Regions from separate parts of the Absicoccus intestinalis genome, predicted to be linked through region 3. Evidence: a T-box and tRNA genes for the amino acid it is inferred to sense, from the RefSeq annotation. Region 3 holds a T-box; the other regions hold tRNA genes.
The links. A T-box is a leader RNA that pairs with one kind of tRNA and senses whether it is charged. The one in region 3 lies ahead of leuS (leucine--tRNA ligase), so its partner is inferred to be a tRNA-Leu.
Positions count from the first base shown of each region.

Region 1: it encodes a tRNA-Leu, which carries the amino acid that the T-box ahead of leuS (leucine--tRNA ligase) is inferred to sense. The anticodon was not compared.
Region 2: it encodes a tRNA-Leu, which carries the amino acid that the T-box ahead of leuS (leucine--tRNA ligase) is inferred to sense. The anticodon was not compared.

Region 1 covers NZ_JALBUS010000004.1:63,906-70,490, reverse strand. The annotation lists gene rlmD (23S rRNA (uracil(1939)-C(5))-methyltransferase RlmD) at 1-1,295, shown strand, start outside; tRNA gene MOZ64_RS03510 (tRNA-Leu) at 1,309-1,396, shown strand; gene MOZ64_RS03505 (NlpC/P60 family protein) at 1,568-2,455, shown strand; gene MOZ64_RS03500 (aspartate-semialdehyde dehydrogenase) at 2,517-3,500, opposite strand; gene MOZ64_RS03495 (aspartate kinase) at 3,504-4,823, opposite strand; gene thrC (threonine synthase) at 4,965-6,440, shown strand; gene thrB (homoserine kinase) at 6,433-6,585, shown strand, end outside.
Region 2 covers NZ_JALBUS010000002.1:181,249-187,833, reverse strand. The annotation lists gene purD (phosphoribosylamine--glycine ligase) at 1-1,202, shown strand, start outside; gene MOZ64_RS02115 (formate--tetrahydrofolate ligase) at 1,202-2,866, shown strand; tRNA gene MOZ64_RS02110 (tRNA-Leu) at 2,933-3,018, shown strand; gene MOZ64_RS02105 (hypothetical protein) at 3,166-4,293, opposite strand; gene deoC (deoxyribose-phosphate aldolase) at 4,597-5,307, shown strand; gene MOZ64_RS02095 (glycyl radical protein) at 5,329-6,585, shown strand, end outside.
Region 3 covers NZ_JALBUS010000003.1:107,442-114,026, reverse strand. The annotation lists gene MOZ64_RS02810 (ATPase, T2SS/T4P/T4SS family) at 1-947, shown strand, start outside; gene comGC (competence type IV pilus major pilin ComGC) at 1,860-2,159, shown strand; gene MOZ64_RS02800 (type II secretion system protein) at 2,137-2,520, shown strand; gene MOZ64_RS02795 (prepilin-type N-terminal cleavage/methylation domain-containing protein) at 2,513-2,671, shown strand; gene MOZ64_RS02790 (competence type IV pilus minor pilin ComGF) at 2,634-3,032, shown strand; gene MOZ64_RS02785 (hypothetical protein) at 3,076-3,390, shown strand; T-box leader at 3,398-3,596, shown strand; gene leuS (leucine--tRNA ligase) at 3,628-6,024, shown strand; gene MOZ64_RS02775 (DUF4430 domain-containing protein) at 6,033-6,446, shown strand; gene MOZ64_RS02770 (hypothetical protein) at 6,430-6,585, shown strand, end outside.

The DNA of each region.
Region 1 (6,585 bases), on a different contig from region 3:
ATGAAGTATATACGACCCAGATCCTTGATCTAACGAATATGGCTTATGGCGTGGCTCGTATTGATGGATGGGTTGTTTTTGTTCCCAATGTATTAGCTCAAGAAGAAGTAAAAGTAGGAATCACGAAGGTTTGTAAAAAATATGCCTATGCACGATTGATAGAAGTCATCAAGCCCAGTCCGGATCGGATCGAACCGGTTTGTCCGGTTGCTAAGACGTGTGGTGGATGTCAGTTGCAACATATGCGCTATCCAGCTCAATTGGCTTATAAACAAAAAATGGTACAGGATTGGATGCCGGAACAAGAAGTTCGATATCCATTGGGCATGAATACACCCTATGCCTATCGGAATAAGGCCCAATTTCCGATTCAGATTCATTCGGATAAGGTGGTCATGGGTTTTTATCGTCTACATTCCAATGACATTGTTCCTATTCAACGCTGTGCCATTCAAGATCCTGTGATCAATGACTTGTATGAATGGTTTCAACAACATTTAACACCTCGACTCGCACAAGGTTTACGACATATATATATACGATATTGTTCGTCCACGCACCAATCACAAATTGTTTTGATTGGTCAACAAAAAAACGATTGGGAGCCATTGGTGAAAGATTGTGTGGCTACATTTGATCATGTGGCAAGCATTGTTTATAATCGAAATACGCGAAAAGACAATGTGATCTTAGGCGAAGAGTACGAGGTATTATATGGAAAGCCATATATCTTGGCTACCTGTTTCGAAAACCAAGTACGTTTGCATTTCAAAGCGTTTTTTCAAGTCAATTCGATGCAAATGGAAGTCTTATACCAACAAGCGTTGCAGGCAGCTTGCTTGGATCCATCCATGACGGTCATCGATCTCTATGCTGGAACCGGAACCATTGGAATGATGGCGGCCTCTTATGTGAAACAAGTGATTGGGGTAGAAATTGTGCCCGAAGCGGTGGAAAATGCGAAAGAAAATTATGCGTTAAACGATCTCCATAATGGGTCTTATTATTGTATGGATGCCAGTCAGTTTGCACATGCCATGAAAGAACAAAAACAAAATGTTGATGTTGTTTTTGTGGATCCACCACGAAAAGGGATGAATAAACAAGGCATTGAAGATATTGCGAAATTAGATCCACAACGTGTGATCTATGTGTCTTGTAACCCAAAGACATTAGCACGAGATATCCAAAGTTTTGCACAGGTGGGCTATGATTGCCAATATGTGCAACCCGTCGATTTATTTTGTCAAACAAATGGTATAGAATGTGTAGCCAAATTGGAAAAAATAGATTAAAATAAGACTACACGCGGTCGTGGTGGAATCGGTAGACACGCAGCTTTGAGGGGGCTGTGGAAATTATTTCTGTGTGCGTTCAAATCGCATCGGCCGCACCATAAGAAAATCAAGTGCTTCCAGAAGTGGTAAAATGGAAGCGCTTTTTCTTTATTTTGTCTCAAAAAGTGGGAAATCCTGTGTGAAATTGTGTGTTTTTAGGCTAAAAAGTGGAATTTGATGGAAATTCATGATTACATAAAAAAGGCTTTATGAAAGAATGGAGGGATTTAATGCGTTACGCAAAAAGATGGGCCATGATTTTCGCATCTATTTCATGCCTAGGTTCATTGGCCACACCTGTATTTGCCAACGAGGGGAGCACATACAAAGTTGATTATAAAGATAAGAGTTCAGTCATTCCGGTTTTCGAAAAAATGTATACCGAAAACATGGGAACTATGAAGTACAAAAATACAAGTTTGATTCAAGACCAAGAGGTCATGACTTATGAATCGAAAACATACCGAATGGAAGTTTCGGGATTGGAGCTCGATGAAAAAGGGGACCAAAACGTCGTTTTTAAACTTTCGAAAAAGAATACAATATTGCCATCAACAGAACAGAAGAAAACGACAGTATCTGTAGTGGCACCAAAACCAAATTTAGAAGTTAGCCAAACTACGATCGATACTGTTGAAAATAAAACAGTGGATCTATCTTCTTATGTATCCACAGATGAAGATGCGACCCTTTCTTTTTCAGGCAGTGTCGATTATTCTAAAATTGGTACATATACAGTAACGGCTACCGCAACCAATAAATCAGGTGGCCAGGCAGAAACCACATTGACTGTTCATGTCAATAAAGATGATTTTTATGACAAAATTGCCCAAGCGGCTAAAGCACAAGTGGGAGTGAGCCAAGATTGTACGATGCTTGTCACGAATTCATTAAAAGCGGTAGGCATTGATTTTCATGGATGGCCAGAAGAATACTTGTCCTTAGGGGACCGAACGGACAATCCAGTTCCGGGTGATATCTGTGTGTATCAAGGACATGTTTCCGTCTATATTGGTAATGGCCAGGCTGTCCATGGAGGATGGAATGGGAACCAAACCGTTATTACCAGTGTACAGTGTTCATCACCATTGATTGCTTATGTCCATGTTCGTCATTAGTCGTGTGAAATACACGACTTTTTTTCTGCATAAGAAAAAACCCAGAATGGTCTGGGTTTTGTTACTTGATCAATTCTTGTAAGATTTGTACAGCGTTGGTGGCAGCACCTTTGCGAATCTGATCGCCACAGCAGAATAGCGATAAGCTATGGCCAGTTGGATCGGAGATATCCTTACGGAAACGACCAACATAGACAAGATCTTGATTGGTTGTATCCAATGGCATTGGATAGATACCCTTTTTAGGATCATCTTTTAAGACACATCCGGCCGCTTGATTGATCAATGCGCGAGCTTTTTCAACATCCACTTCTTTTTCACATTCGATGAAAATGCTTTCGCTATGACTACGGAAGATAGGCACACGAACACAAGTACAACTAACGAGCAAGTTTTCATCATGCCAGATCTTACGACCTTCATTTTGCATTTTCCATTCTTCTTTAGAGATGCCTTGATCATCAAAATCACCAATTTGAGGAATTAAGTTATAAGCAATTTGATAAGGGAAAGCCGTACTAGGTACGCTTGGATCTTTGGACTGTACTTCTAGATCGTGGATACCTTTCACACCTGCCCCCGAAACGGCTTGATACGTAGAAACGATCATGCGTTTGATGCCAAATTCTTTACGAAGGGCATTTAAAGCAACCAACGCAATGATGGTTGCACAATTGGGATTGGCAATCAAACCATGATGATTTTGAATATCTTCTGGATTGATTTCCGGGATGACCAAAGGGACATCTTTATCTAAACGATAAGCACTGGAATTATCCACTACGATCACATGATTTTTTTGTGCCCAGGGCATCCATTTTTTTGTGATATCATTGCCAGTTGCCCCCAAAGCATAATCGACATCTTGAAAAGAGTCTTCACAAAGTTCTTCAACAGCAATTTCTTGACCTTTATATGTAAATGTTTTACCAACCGAACGAGCGGAAGCTAATAATTTCAATTCACCAGGAACGTTTCTTTCTTCTAAACATTGCAACATTTGCTGACCTACAGCACCGGTTGCACCAACAATTGCGATTTTCATGATCTATTCTCCTTCTTTTGTAACAAACGTGTCATAAATGACTTGAATGGTCTTTTTGAAATCTTCTTCTTTGACACCCACTGTAATATTCATTTCATCACTGCCTTGAGCAATCATGCTGATATTGATATGATTGGAACCTAGTGCGCCAAATAAACGACCAGAAGTACCTGGTTTGGATGACATGTTACGACCAACGGTTGAAATCAAAGCAAGACCGGATTTTGCACGTACACGATCAGGTTTTAATTCTGTTTTGATACGTGCGACCATTTCATATAATATATCTTCTACATCTTTATCTGCAACTACAATGCTGAAGGAATCAATGGAACTTGGAATATGTTCAATCGAAATGCGATAATCTTCTAAGATGGATAAGACTTTACGAATGTAACCCACTTCATTGGACATATGTTTCTTATAGACAAGAATGCTTGTGAAACCGGTCTTACCGGCAATGCCCGTAATGGGATATTCACTTGGTTGATCGATATTTTCTTGAATGATCGTTCCTTTGTCTTGTGGCCGGTTGGTATTTAAAATATGGATCGGTATATTTTTCTCTTTGGCCGGGAAAATGGCATCTTCATGCAATACGCTGGCTCCCATATACGATAATTCACGCAATTCCGAATACGTGATATGCGTAATGGGTTCAGGATTCTTGACAATGCGTGGATCTGCCATCAAGAAACCAGAAACATCGGTCCAGTTTTCATAAATATCAGCATCAATGCAACGTGCCAAGACAGCACCGGTTATATCTCCACCACCACGAGGGAAAGTTTGGATATGACCATTGGCATCGGTTCCATAGAAGCCAGGAAAGACAAAATGGTCATATTTTGCACATTTGGCTTTTACTTTTGCGGTCGTTGCTTCCCAGTCGATGCTTTTATCCATTTTAAAACGAATGACATCGGCAGCGTCAACAAAGGCATAGCCTAAATATTCAGCCATCATTTTGGCACAGAAATATTCGCCACGACTGACAATTTCGGCTTGGGTCATTTTGGATAAATTCGCAAAGAACTCATCGAGTTCTTTTTCCATATTTAGTTGTAAGCCTAATTCTTCTTTGATCGATAAAAAACGCTCGCGAATGATCTTGGTGACATTCGAAGCATCGACATGATAATGACGATGTGCATCTAATAGATAGAGCAAATCGGTAATTTTATTATCGCTTGCCGTACGCCGTCCTGGGGCACTGACAACAACATATTGACGAGCAGGATCTGACTTTACAATATTTTTTACTTTTTTAAATTGTGTTGCGTTTGCGACACTGCTACCACCAAATTTTGTGATTTTTAACATGCTAGTCTCCATATCTATCATTAAGATTTTGTGTACGAATGGTGTACATGATGCAAGAAAAAAGTTTCAGTTTGAAAACACTTGTTTTTGCATTGTGGACATTGTATCATAGGAGATGTAGATTTTCAAGGAGGATTTGACATGCACGAAGTATACGAATCTACTCGAAATAGAGATCGAAAAATCACTAGTAAACAAGCCATTTTTGAAGGTATTTCTCCGGATGGAGGATTATATGTTTGGCCAGAACTAGCTCAAGTACAATTAGATTTGACTACGATTTGTAAACAAAGTTATCAAGAAAATGCTGTATATATTTTGCATCATTTATTACCTGATTTCACCAAAGAAGAATTGGAACAATGTGTGGCCAATGCCTATGGGAACACCTTTTCTTCACCAGACATCACCCCACTACGTAAAGTAGGTGATGTGTATGTATTGGAATTATTCCATGGACCTACATCTGCCTTTAAGGATGTTGCCTTGACTTTGCTTCCTCAATTGATGTCGGTCGCCTTACGATCGGCACATCAGAAAGCCTTGATCCTTACGGCAACTAGCGGTGATACCGGCAAGGCAGCTTTGGCTGGTTTTCAAGATGTAAAAGATACGGGTATTGTGGTTTTTTATCCCGATCATAAAGTCAGTCAGGTACAATATCGTCAAATGGTCACCCAACGAGGCAAGAATGTCAAAGTATATGGTGTGAAAGGTAATTTTGATGATGCGCAAAGCAAGGTAAAAGAATTATTCTTGGATCCTGATTTGCGTGAAGTGGCTGCCAAATATCATGTGCGTTTGACCAGTGCGAATTCTATCAATATTGGTCGCTTGGTTCCGCAAATTGTTTATTATTTTGAAGCCTATAAGCAATTGGTCAACCAAGGCGTGATCCAATTGGGAGATAAGATTTCTTATAGTGTTCCTACTGGTAATTTTGGTGATGTGTTAGCCGGTTATTATGGCTACTTGATGGGATTGCCTGTTGAAAAATTCTATGTTGCTTCCAATGCGAACCATGTGTTGACTGATTTTTTAACAACGGGTATTTATGATCGAAATCGTGAATTTATTCAAACCATCTCACCAAGTATGGATATTTTGATTAGTTCGAATTTGGAACGCTTGCTCTATTATGTATCCAATTGTGATGCAGACTTTGTGAAAGGTTGCATGGATGAATTGGCGCAAACCGGGAAATATCAAATTCCAGCGGATTTGTTGAAAAAGATCCAATCCTTATTTGATTGTGGTTATATTGATGATGTACAAACCAAAGCGGTCATTGGTAAAACGTATCAAGAAACGAACGAAATTTTGGATCCTCATTCTGCAATTGGGTATGAAATTGGTAAAGCAGCTAAGGAGCGTCCAATGGTGACTTTGGCTACCGCCAGTCCTTATAAATTTGCCCAAGATGTATTGGATGCCATTGGCGTAAAAGAAGCAGATCCGATGCAGGCCATGAAAAAATTGGAAGACTATGCCCATGAAAAAACACCAAAGGGATTGGCTGAATTGAATGATTTACCAATTCTACATAAAGATGTCATTTCAATCGATGATATGAAACAAGATGTCGCCAATTATATTGAGGAGTTGTTTCATGATTAAAGTGTGTGTCCCTGCTACATCGGCCAATTGTTGTGTTGGTTTTGATTGTATGGGGATTGCTCTAGATTGGTGGTCAACCTTTACATTTGATGTTGCACATACGACATGGATTTCTGGTTGTGATCCTCAATTTGGGACACCAGAC
Region 2 (6,585 bases), on a different contig from region 3:
AACATGCATTAGCATTGGCTTGTTCCAAATCACCTTTATGTACAGAATTATATGCGGCCCCTGGAAATCCAGGCATGGCTCAATTTGCGCATTGTGTAGATATCCGTGATAGTGATATTGATGGATTGGTGGCTTTTGCGAAAGAAAAGCACATGGATTTGACGGTTGTTGGTCCAGAAGCAACATTGGCATTGGGAATCGTTGATGCGTTCCAAGATGCGGGACTTCGGATTTTTGGCCCTACGAAAGCAGCTACACAAGTCGAATCGAGTAAAGATTTTGCGAAGAAGATCATGGCTAAGTATGATATTCCAACAGCTGCGTATCAAACATTTGATCAAGAAGAAGAGGCTTGGGCTTATGTACAAGCCAAAGGCGCTCCCATTGTCATTAAGGAAGATGGTTTGAAAGCCGGAAAAGGGGTTACTGTATGTCAAACCATAGATCAAGCCAAAGAAGCATTGGATGTTGCCTTTGCGATTGAAGGCAATCGCGTTGTTATTGAAGAATGTTTGGTAGGTTTTGAATTTTCATTGATTTCATTGGTTCATAACGATAAAGTATATCCTTTAGAAGTAGCCCAAGATCATAAACCCGTTGGGGATGGTGATGTTGGTGCCAATACCGGTGGTATGGGTTCCTATAGTCCCGTAAAAAAGATCACGCCGGCTTTAAAGGAAGAAGCCTTAGAAAAAATTATTTATCCAATGGCAAACGCAATGGTCAAAGAAGGCGTACCATTTACGGGATTCCTATATGGTGGCTTGATGGAAACCAAAGATGGCGTGAAAACAATTGAATTTAATGCACGTTTTGGTGATCCCGAAGCCGAAGTGATTCTACCTCGCTTAGAAAGCGATTTCGTTCAAGCGATGTTAGATGTCATGGATGATAAACCTGTGGATCTAAAATGGACAAAACAAGTGAGTCATGGTGTGGTCATGGCAAGTACCAATTATCCACAAAGTTCTACCAAGGGAGCTGTGATTGAAATTCCGGATGATCTAAATGGTTATGTTTATCATATGGGAACCAAGATGCAAGATGGAAATTTGGTGACCGATGGTGGTCGAGTTTTGATGGTTACGAACATGGCTGATACACTAGAAGAAGCATTTGAAAAAACATACCAAGATGTAGAACGTATTCAATGTACTGATTTATTTTATCGTCATGATATTGGAAAGAAGGATATGGACTAATGACAGATTTAGAGATTGCTCAAGCAACACCAATGGAACCGATTCAAAAAGTAGCTGCAAAAATTGGCATTCCCGAAGATGCTTTGGAGTATTATGGGAAATATAAAGCAAAATTATCGTTTGATTATTTGAAATCGATACAAGATCGACCACATGGAAAGTTGATCTTAGTGACAGCTATCAATCCAACCAAAGCAGGTGAAGGAAAGAGTACCACAACGGTGGGTTTAGGTGATGCTTTGAATCGCTTAGGCAAGAAAACGATGATGGCTTTGCGTGAACCAAGTTTAGGGCCTGTTTTTGGCTTAAAAGGAGGAGCAACGGGTGGTGGCTATGCCCAAGTCGTACCGATGGAAGATATCAACTTACACTTTACCGGGGATATGCATGCGATCACAACGACGAATAACTTAGTTTGTGCTTGTTTAGATAATTCGATCCATCAAGGCAATCCATTACATATAGATCCAACGAAAGTCACATTTAAACGGTGTTTAGATATGAATGATCGTACCCTTCGTGATATTACCATTGGGCAAGGTTCAAAAGCCAATGGAGTGGAGCGGAAAGATGGATTTAACATCACGGTGGCATCGGAAGTCATGGCTGCTCTTTGTTTGGCTGATGACTTGATGGATCTAAAAGAGCGTTTTGCCCGTATGCAAGTAGCCTATACATATGATGGCGATCCTGTTTATGTTCGTGATCTAGGAATTCAAGGTGCCATGGCGATGGTCATGAAAGATGCCGTATTGCCAAATGTTGTACAAACATTGGAACATAATCCAGTATTGATCCATGGTGGTCCATTTGCGAATATTGCCCATGGATGCAATTCGGTCATTGCGACAAAAGCTTGTTTGGAATTGGCCGATTATACCGTAACGGAAGCTGGTTTTGGTGCCGATCTAGGTGCGGAAAAATTCTTGGATATCAAGTGTCGATTAGCCAACTTACAACCAAATGCGGTAGTCATCGTGGCAACGATTCGTGCATTGAAGCAACATGGTGGCGTTGCCTTTGAAGATTTGAAAGAAGAAAATGTGGATGCGATGTTAGCGGGTTGTGGCAACTTAGCAAAACATATCGATACGATCCAAAAATTTGGTTTACCTTATATTGTTGCAATCAATCAATTTGAATCCGATTCACAAAAAGAAATTGAAGCATTGGAAAATTGGTGTAAAGAAAATGGTCATCCAATGTCTTTGTCCCAAGTATGGGCAAAAGGTGGTGAAGGAGCATTGGATCTTGCACAACAAGTGATCGATCTTTGTGATCAACCAAATACTTACGCGCCATTGTATGATGTCCATGCTTCGATCGAAGATAAGATCAATACCATTGCCCAAAAAGTATATGGGGCAGATGGAGTCGATTTTACGGATGAAGCCAAAGCACAAATCGAAACATTCAATCGATTGGGTTGGAATGAATTACCGATTTGTATGGCCAAAACCCAAATGTCATTGACCGATGATGGCAAGATCATGGGTCGTCCGACTGGATTTAGAATCACGGTTCGTGAATTACGTCCTAGTTTAGGAGCTGGTTTCATCGTAGCATTGACGGGTAAAGTATTGACGATGCCAGGTTTACCAAAACATCCGAGTGCATTGGATATGGATATTGACGAAAACGGCAAAATCGTTGGTTTATTCTAAGGAAAGAGGACATATGAAAAAACATATGTCCTTTTTTTTGAAGTTCATGATATAATAAAGCCACTTGCAGAAGTGGCGGAACGGCAGACGCGCTGTCTTCAGGCGGCAGTAAGAGCAATCTTGTGAGGGTTCAAATCCCTTCTTCTGCACCATATGTCTAAGAAGTCCTTATCAAAAGGGCTTTTTTTATGTGTTTTAGTATTTATTGGTTGATAATGTCTTATATCTTGTCTTTCGAATATTTTTCTACTACATATTGTATTGTTCATTCCATGTTCTGTTGATGTGTATGTGAGATATCAATGGATTAAATCATGATGGATATAAATGTGTTCATCGTCGATTGCAAACTGTAAATCCTGACTATAGATACTATGGAATGATGTTAAAGTATCGATGAATGGTTTGACAAATCCCCCCTGGTTTTGAAGGAGTTTTTTCATCATCATTTCTGTATGAGCATTATTGAAAGAAATCAGTTTATCAGAAGCAGAAATCAAAGCTTCATCGATGGGAGACTTACTTAATAATGGAGCTTTTTCAATTGTTTTTCCCATGGCTTTGCTTAGAGTAGAAATTCTTTTTCTAGTTTCATATTCGACAGAATTTTTTGCGTCTTTTTCTATGATATCATAGCATTCTGTGTATAATTTTCGATACTCCAATGAGTAATGATACAGTTTGTTAATAACAGATTGAATATAACCAGGATCAAATGATTCACTTAAAACAATTTCTAACAAAGAAGCAAAAGACAAAAGATAAAGACTCAGTTGATCATTGACCAAGTCATTTTTTACAGTATATAGTTTCTTTTTTACGTCCTTATCCAGGAATAAGAATTCCTTTTCAGTGATTTCTTTACGAATTTGACTTTGAAAAAAATCAATTTTCTGTTCTGCTCTTTCTTTGATATCTAATGTTTTTAAATGATTATTCTTGAGATACAATTCATTGTTCCAATTATATTTGTAGGTATTGATCACATCTGTTAAATAAACTAAACTTCCTTGTAACTCGGAGTGTTCCTTTTGTTCTAAGAATGATTGGATATCTTTTTGCGCTTCGTTGATTTCGCTTAATTTATACTCAATAGCGTAGAGAGTTACCATCATAAAAAGTGTGGTAGGATCTACAGGAGCTGTTTGTAGTATGGCTTGCCCAACCACTTGGTTTGTTTCATTGTTAAGAACAGCTCCTAGCAACCCAATGCCATTCCTTCGTTTTGCTAAATGAGTTCCTTTAGGAACATTGACCCAATATAACCCACTTTGATTATTTCCTAAAACAAATTTTTGTAACAAATTGGCAACAGGTTCCAATCCTGCTCCCAATGTTAAAAAAGTAGTATAAGGAATTTTTGTAAAATTATCATCCTTTTCTATTTTTACTTCATCTTTTATCGGGAGAATAGAAATAGAAGACATTTTTTTGCTATTTCTTTTTGTTTGTTTGAAGAATGAATAGTTGTAATATCGTTTTTCATGATTCGAATCCTTTCTTCTACAGGATAATTTATATGTTCTTTATTAATATTTTACTGCTATGACAGATATAGCGAAAGATAGATAGGTGTATATAATATGTATTTCACAGATTTGCTATTTAGAGTTTCTTAACAACGAACATAAAAGAAAATAAACGAAAAAATATAGTTTCATAACGAACATAATGTGCTATTATATAGTCGCAAGGAGGAAAGATAACAAAAGTTATCAAAAATACATACTATGAAACCAAATAAACCAGCAAAAGAAATGACGACGAGAGAATTAGCACAATACATTGATTACAGTGTATTGAAACCAGAATTTACTGAACAAGAAATTATTGATTTGACCAAAGACGGTGTGCAATTGGGATGTGCCACAATTTGTATCAATCCAGGATACATGGATCTTTGCGAACCGTATGTGAAAGGATCCGATACCATGCTTTGCCCAGTGACGGATTTCCCATTTGGTGATAGCTCAACAGAAAGTCGAGTACAACAGATTGAAGCCGTCGCAAAATATGATACAGTAAAAGAAGTAGATATCGTTGCCAATTTTGGTAAGATTCGTTCTGGAAAATTAGATGAAGTAACAGAAGATTTAAAAGCATGTGCCGAAGCCGCTCATAAATATGGACGTGAACTGAAAGTTATTTTGGAAACCGATGCATTGACAGAAGAAGAAATCAAGGCTGGATGCCATTGTGTCATGGATTCAGGTGCCGATTTCATCAAGACAAGTACTGGATTCTTAACCGGACATGAAAATGTCGGTGCTACCCCAGAAGTTATCCAATTGATCATGGACGAAAACCAAGGAAAATGTAAAATCAAAGGTTCTGGATGCATCCGTACACGTGAACATTTCTTGAAATTAATTGATATGGGTATCGATCGTATGGGTGTTGGTTATCGTTCTGTGCCTGTTGTACTTGATTTGAAAAAGTAAAAAAATAAGGAGGTTTGGCCTATGATCAATGAGCGTACGAAACGCCTTCGAGAAAAGATGGAAAAACGCAAAGCCACAATTTGTTCCCAAAGAGCCGTATTGTATACGCGATCTTTCCAACAAACCGAGGGCGAACCATATATTTTGCGTAAAGCCAAAGCATTTGCTTATACCCTAGAACATATGACCATCTATATGGAGCCAGACTCTTTAATCTTTGGCAATCAGGCATCTCATAATTTTGCCGCACCGATCTTTCCAGAATATTCCATCCAATGGCTCATTGATGAATTGGATACTTTTGAAAAACGATCGGGAGATATCTTTTATATTGACCAACAAACTAAATCAGATCTTCGTTCGATTGCCCCTTATTGGCAAGGACATACGCATGAAGACCGTGTAAATGCCCACTTGACCGATTCCATACGAATTGCTGAAAAACAGGGCGTACTCCATCGAGGGGGCATTTCGATGAGTGGTGATGGCCATATTGTACCGGATCATGAAATGGCGTTAAAACAAGGCTTTCGCGCCATTATTGATGAAGCGAAAACCAAATTAAATACAGAACTTTCCGATGAACAAAAAGCTTTTTATCAAAGTGTCATCATTTCTTTAGAAGGCGCATTGACTTACTTTAAACGCTATGGAAAACTCGCCAAAGAACTGTCTATAAAAGAAACCAATCCGAATCGTAAACAAGAGTATGAAGTCATGTCGACCATGGCTATGACCATGATGGAACAAGGGGCTCGCAGTTTCTATGAAGCTGTGGAAGTCACCTATATGATCCATGTGCTACAAATGATCGAAAGTAATGGACATTCCTTCTGTTATGGACGATTTGATCAATATCTCTATCCTTATTATCAACAAGATCGTAAATCGGGCCTCCTAACACCAGAAAAAGCCTTAGAGATTATCACGCACATGTTCATTATGAATTCTTCCCTCAATAAAGTACGTCCGTATGGTCATACAAAGTTTTCCCAAGGCTATCCGCTCTATTCGAATCTAGTGGTTGGTGGCTTAAAACCAGATGGTAGCGATGGAACCAATGATTTGACATATATGTGTATCGAAGCCATGCATCAATGTCGATTGTCCGAACCAAACTTCTCCGCACGCTATCACGCAAACTCACCACGATCTTATTTACGTGCTTGTGCCAAACTCATCCGAACTGGATGTGGGATGCCAAGCATGTTCAATGATGCGATCGTAGCCAAAGGTATCATGGATCTAGGTATCTGTAAAGAAGATGCCCTGGATTAC
Region 3 (6,585 bases):
TTGATAAACGAGCCAGTGATATTCATTTTACTTGTAGTCATGGACAGTTACATATTCAATTACGTACGATGCAAGGATTAATAGATATTGATCAAAATGTATGGAAACCTGCTTTTTTTGAATTCTTGAAATTTCATGCTCGTTTTGATTTAACCAATCCATGGATACCGCAAAGTGGACAATTTGTCTATCATGATATTTTTTGTCGATTCAGTGTCATCTACAATCACGATATCCAAACAGGTGTTTTGCGCTTGCTTCATACGCAAATGGATCTGAAAATTGAAGATTTAACGTTGGATGTATCACAAAGACAGTTCTTACATCAATTAACAACCATTCGTCAAGGTTTGGTTTTATGTGTAGGACCCACCAATTCAGGAAAGACCACTACCTTGCATGCCATTCTACATGAAATTGCTCTAAATAAACGTTATAAAGTGGTGAGCTTAGAAGATCCCATTGAAATTGACGATCCATCCTATCTACAATTGGAAATCAATCCATCTCAAGGATTTACGTATGAATGCGGAATCGAAGAATTATTACGACACGATCCCGATGTGATTTTGATTGGAGAAACGCGTAATAGTTATACAGCGAAGATGGTCATACGCGCGGCGTTGACGGGACATATGGTCTTTACAACGTTACATGCCAAAAATGGAAAAGAAAGTATTTCACGTATGATGGATTTTGGTATTGCCAAATACGAGTTAAAAACAACGCTAACAGCCATCTTAGCCCAACGATTATATATGTCTTCTGCTTCTTCCAAACAATGTATTTATGAATTACTGACAGGAAAGGAACTGCGCTATGTCTTGGAAAACGATGCCTATTCACCGACGCATATCACTTTGGATCAAGCCATTCGCAAAGCTCTTATCCAAGGAGATATCACTGACAAACAAGCCGAATTGGACATACAAGATCTCAAAGGATGAAATCAAACAATTTGCGTTATTGAATCAACATGGTTTGGATACGGTAACCATGATTGAATTAAGTTTTAAAGAACACAAAAAAATATTAGCTGGTTTGGCTCAAGGAAAATCATTGGTTGACATGTTGTGTGTCAATACCAAAGAACCATATTTTCAAACCTTACATATTTTATGCCAATCACTACCTTTTGATAAAGCCATCCGTTGTACGGATGCTTTAGATACAGTTCAATCTGAATTAAAGACAAAAGTTCTACGCGCACTGGCCTACCCAACCTTTCTCTTTCTTTTTTCCTATGGACTCATTCTCTTCTTTTCACAAACGATCATACCGTCTTTGTTGACTTATGATTCCTCCTCTACATCCATGGGATTGGTCCGTGCGCTTCAGATTGGCTATACCTTTTTATTTGTGCTGTTACTTTTATTGATTCTTGGTTTTATTTGTCGACATTGGATTCCATTCCTACAGAATAAAATCGAAACATTGCCCTTGTTTCGATCCATTGATTATTATTCGTTTTCTTTAATATGGTGTGCTCTATTAGAAAATGGTTGTTCGACTCAAGTATGCATTCAAACGATGACCAAAATGAAAGCAACCAAGACCAATGCGATACATATTCAATCGCAATTAGAAAAAGGGGTATCCTTGTTGGATGCACTTAATAGCGAATTTGGAAAGGATCCATTATTTATGCGTTGTATTCAATTGGGAATGAACAGTTCCAATTTGCTACATATTTTACCCATCTATCAATCGCGTACATTATATGACATACAAGCACACATCAAAAAATATATTTTATTTGTTCAATTGTTTTCTTATACCAGTGTGGCTATCTTGGTATTGGTTTTCTATCAAGTTTTATTATTACCGTTAAATTTATTACAGACGTTCTAGGAGGTTGCATGAAAAAGAAAAATGCGTTTACGGTATTAGAAATGATGATTGTCATGTTGATTGTTGCGGTTCTTTTATTGATTACTTTACCTAATATCCAGCAAAAAGAAAAAATTATTCGTGCCAAAGGATGTAATGCCTTATTGGATATTGTGAACTCGCAAATCCTATTGTATGAAATTGATCACGATAAAACACCGACTTCTGTATCGGATCTAATTTCGGGTGGCTATCTCAAAAAAGGACAAGATACATGTCCCAATGGCAAGCAGGTGGTGATCGTGAATGGAGATGCGAAAGCCCAATAATGGATTTACTATGCTCCAAACTCTATTTGTATTGATGATTTTTTGTATCCTGGCCATACAAGTAAGACCCTATCGTCCGAGTTTGCGTTTGTTTATGAAACAAATGTTGGATCAAAGCATCCTCATGCAAGAAAGAGCCATGCGTGAAAAACGGGAAGTATCCGTAATTTGGTCGGATCATTCGGTTTCTTTCGATGGACATTCGCTTCGTTATCCATCTAGTGTATCTTGTGAGTCGGCTACCTATCACTACAATGCGAAAGGAAATATCTCGAATGCGTTAACCATTACCTGTTATCAAGGAAAAACATCGAGTCGTTTGATTTTTCAATTGGGATCTGGACGTGGTCGCCTTGAATAAAAATGGTTTCACTTTGGCCGAAGCTCTCTTGGCTTTTTTGATTGTATCCATTTGTGTATTGTTGGTGGTAATGATGGCGGGTTTAGCCAAATCCAATGCAGAAAGCAGGATCGATGATGAAATCGAAACGAAATGGTTTTACGCTGATTGAAGCTTTATTGTCTTTGTATGTATCGCTATTAGTAAGTATGTTGGCGTTTGTTTTGATTCTGAGTGTGTATCATATGTATACATCTCGCCAAACCATTCAGATAGAAGTTGCTATCCTTCAGTTACGACAACGCTGTGCTTTAGCCACTTGCCATGTACAAGAAGGTATATTGATTATTGATATGAACCATGAAACCTATCAAATCGGTTATGATAAGCATCGTTTGGTCAAACAACCAGGCTATGAAATATGGATGGAGAATATTGATGGGGCAACATTTCAGAAACAAGAAAAGGGAATTTATCTTACGATTGATCAGCAAGGAAACAAACAAACCTATCAGATCTATGAATGGGTATAGCACCTGGATCGCATTGGTTTGTTTTGTGTTATTAATGCAAATAATGAGTGTTTTATCCTTAGAGACTTTACAGCAAGTCGCTTTGGTTCAATGTGGAAAACAAAATGTGATTGATTTATCGTGTATATCTTACGCTAAGGCCATGATACGTCAAAACCAAATGGCTCTGCGTTGTGGAACGTCGCGAATGGATGAAAAGAATGTGTCTATTGATGGCATATCGGTTTCCTTCCACGATCATAAAACCTATGTGGAATGTACCTATGCCAAAGCCAATCGTATCGTGACCATGAAGATTTATTATGATGATCAAGCAATCATTTCGATGGATATTGACTCTGTTTTAAAAAAAAGGTAAAATCGAAGCATAGGCGAAGAATTAGAGTAGTAAAGGTATCATTTGTTTGTAGAGACTTGATGGTTGGTGAAAATCAGGAAGAAATGACCTTGAACTTGCTAAGGAGCTGATAAGTAATGTTATCCGTTCTCTTGCGTTAAAAGAGTTGAGTGATCAAATGTTATATTTGATAACTAAGGTGGTACCGCGTTTCAAACGTCCTTAGATAAGGGCGTTTTTTTATTGTAGGAGGAGAAAATGTACGATCATCAGACAATTGAGAAAAAATGGCAAAAGAGATGGTTAGATGAGAAAACATTTAAATGTGATACATCTGATTTTTCTAAGCCAAAGTATTATGTATTGGATATGTTTCCGTATCCAAGTGGCCAAGGTTTACATGTAGGTCATCCAGAAGGATATACGGCAACTGATATTATTGCTCGTAAAAAAAGAATGGAAGGATATAATGTTCTGCATCCAATGGGATGGGATGCCTTTGGTTTGCCAGCTGAACAATATGCCATCCAGACAGGACATCATCCGGCTACCTTTACGAAACGAAATATCGATCATTTCCGTACCCAAATCCAATCCTTAGGATTTAGTTACGATTGGGATCGTGAAGTCAATACGTCCGATCCATCCTATTATAAATGGACACAATGGATCTTTTTGCAATTATATAAAAAAGGTTTAGCCTACGTGGATGAAATTCCAGTTAACTGGTGTCCAGAATTAAAAGCCGTCTTAGCGAACGAAGAAGTCATTGATGGTAAAAGTGAGCGTGGTGGATATCCAGTCATTCGTAAACCAATGCGTCAATGGGTATTGAGAATCACTGCCTATGCGGAACGTTTATTGGATGATTTGAAATTATTGGATTGGCCGCAATCAACTATTGAAATGCAGAAGAACTGGATTGGAAAATCACAAGGTGCTAATGTCGTTTTCAAAATTGATGGATACGACAAAGAATTTACGGTCTTCACCACTCGTTGTGATACATTGTTTGGAGCTACCTATTGTGTTATGTCTCCGGAACATCCATTTGTCGATGAAATCACGACACCAGAACAAAAAGAAGCCGTTGATGCCTATAAAAAGATTTGTGCAACGAAATCCGATTTGGAACGTACTGATTTAAATAAAGACAAAACGGGTGTATTTACAGGGGCTTATGCCATCAATCCTGTCAATGGTAAGAAAATTCCAATCTGGATTTCGGATTATGTATTGGCAAGCTATGGAACCGGAGCTATCATGGCTGTTCCTGCCCATGATACACGTGACTATGAATTTGCGAAAAAATTTGATTTACCAATCATTCAAGTATTGGCTGGTGGTGATATTTCTAAAGAAGCCTATACCGAAGATGGTGTACATATCAATTCCGAATGGTTGGATGGTTTGAACAAAGAAGATGCCATTAAGAAGATGTTGGCATGGTTGGAAGAACATCATTGTGGTGAAGCTAAAACAACCTATAAACTTCGTGATTGGTTATTCTCTAGACAAAGATATTGGGGAGAACCAATTCCTATCATCAATATGGAAGATGGTACGCAACGCGCTGTTGAATTGGATGAATTGCCATTGGAATTACCAGCTACAAATAATTATCAACCAAGCGATAATGGCGAAAGTCCATTGGCACATTTAACCGATTGGGTCAATGTCGAAATCGATGGGGTGAAAGGAAAACGTGAAACCAATACGATGCCACAATGGGCTGGTTCTTGCTGGTATTATTTACGTTATATCGATCCACATAATGATAAAGCTTTAGCAGATCCAAAACTATTAAAACACTGGTTACCAGTTGATTTATATGTCGGTGGTGCTGAACATGCTGTATTGCACTTATTGTATTCTCGTTTCTGGCACAAAGTTTTATACGATTGTGGTGTTGTTCCTACACCAGAACCTTTCCAAAAATTATTCCATCAAGGTATGATTTTAGGATCCAATGGTGAAAAGATGAGTAAATCTCGTGGCAATGTCGTTAATCCAGATGATATTGTCAAATCTCATGGTGCGGATGCCTTACGTGTATATGAAATGTTTATGGGACCTTTGGAATCTGCTTTACCTTGGTCAACAACAGGTCTAGATGGTACACGTAAATGGTTGGAACGTGTCAATCGTTTCTTTACGGAAGTTGCCAATATCACCGATACAAACGATGGTGCTCTAGATAAGAGCTACAACGCAACCGTTAAGAAAGTCAGTCATGATATCGATGCATTGCGTTTTAATACCGCTATCTCACAAATGATGGTTTTCATCAATGATGCCTATAAAGCCAAATCCATTCCTCGTGAATATGCCGAAGGTTTTGTGAAGATGTTCAGTTGTTTTGCACCACATCTAGGTGAAGAATTATGGGCAACCGTATTTGGTCATAAAGATACCATTGCGTATGAACCATGGCCAACCTATGATGAATCGAAGTTGGTTGAAAAATCCGTTACTGTTATTGCCCAAGTCAATGGTAAAGTACGTGGTAAATTTGAAATGCCAGTAGGCAGTGATGATCAATCGTTACAAGATGGAGCTTTGGCATTGCAGAATGTACAACGACAATTGGAAGGCAAAGAAATCAAGAAGATCATTGTTGTCAAAGGTAAAGTTGTCAACATTGTTGCTAAGTAGGCGATAGAATGAAACGTAAAAAAATAATTGGTCTTATTATTGCGTTAGTCGTTATCGCCGCTGTCTTCTTTGGTATCTACAAAGCCAATCAACCAACCACAATGGTGGGTTCCAAAGAATATACGGTAACGGTTGTGGATGATAAAGGAAACAAAAAGACATATGAAGCATCTACAGATAAGAAATATCTAGGAGCGGCCTTGAAGGAATTGGATAAAAATTCCGATGAATTCTCCATCAAAGGAACCAAGAGTGAATACGGAACGTATATCACCACGGTCAATGGCTTAAAAGCTGATTATAATAAAGATAAGGCTTATTGGTCTATTTATGTCAATGGTAAATATGGTCAAAATGGTGTGGATTCCCAAACCGTAAAGAAGAACGATAAATTCCGTCTTGTTTATGAAAAAGGCAACTAATTGGGATACACATACATTGGTTTTGATGGCATTGCTGACCGCTATCTTAGAAACTTCCAAGATGGCGATGGCAGCCATTCCGAATGTAGAGCCTGTAACCTTGTTGTTGATTGTTTACACGCTTTATTTTGGATGGAAG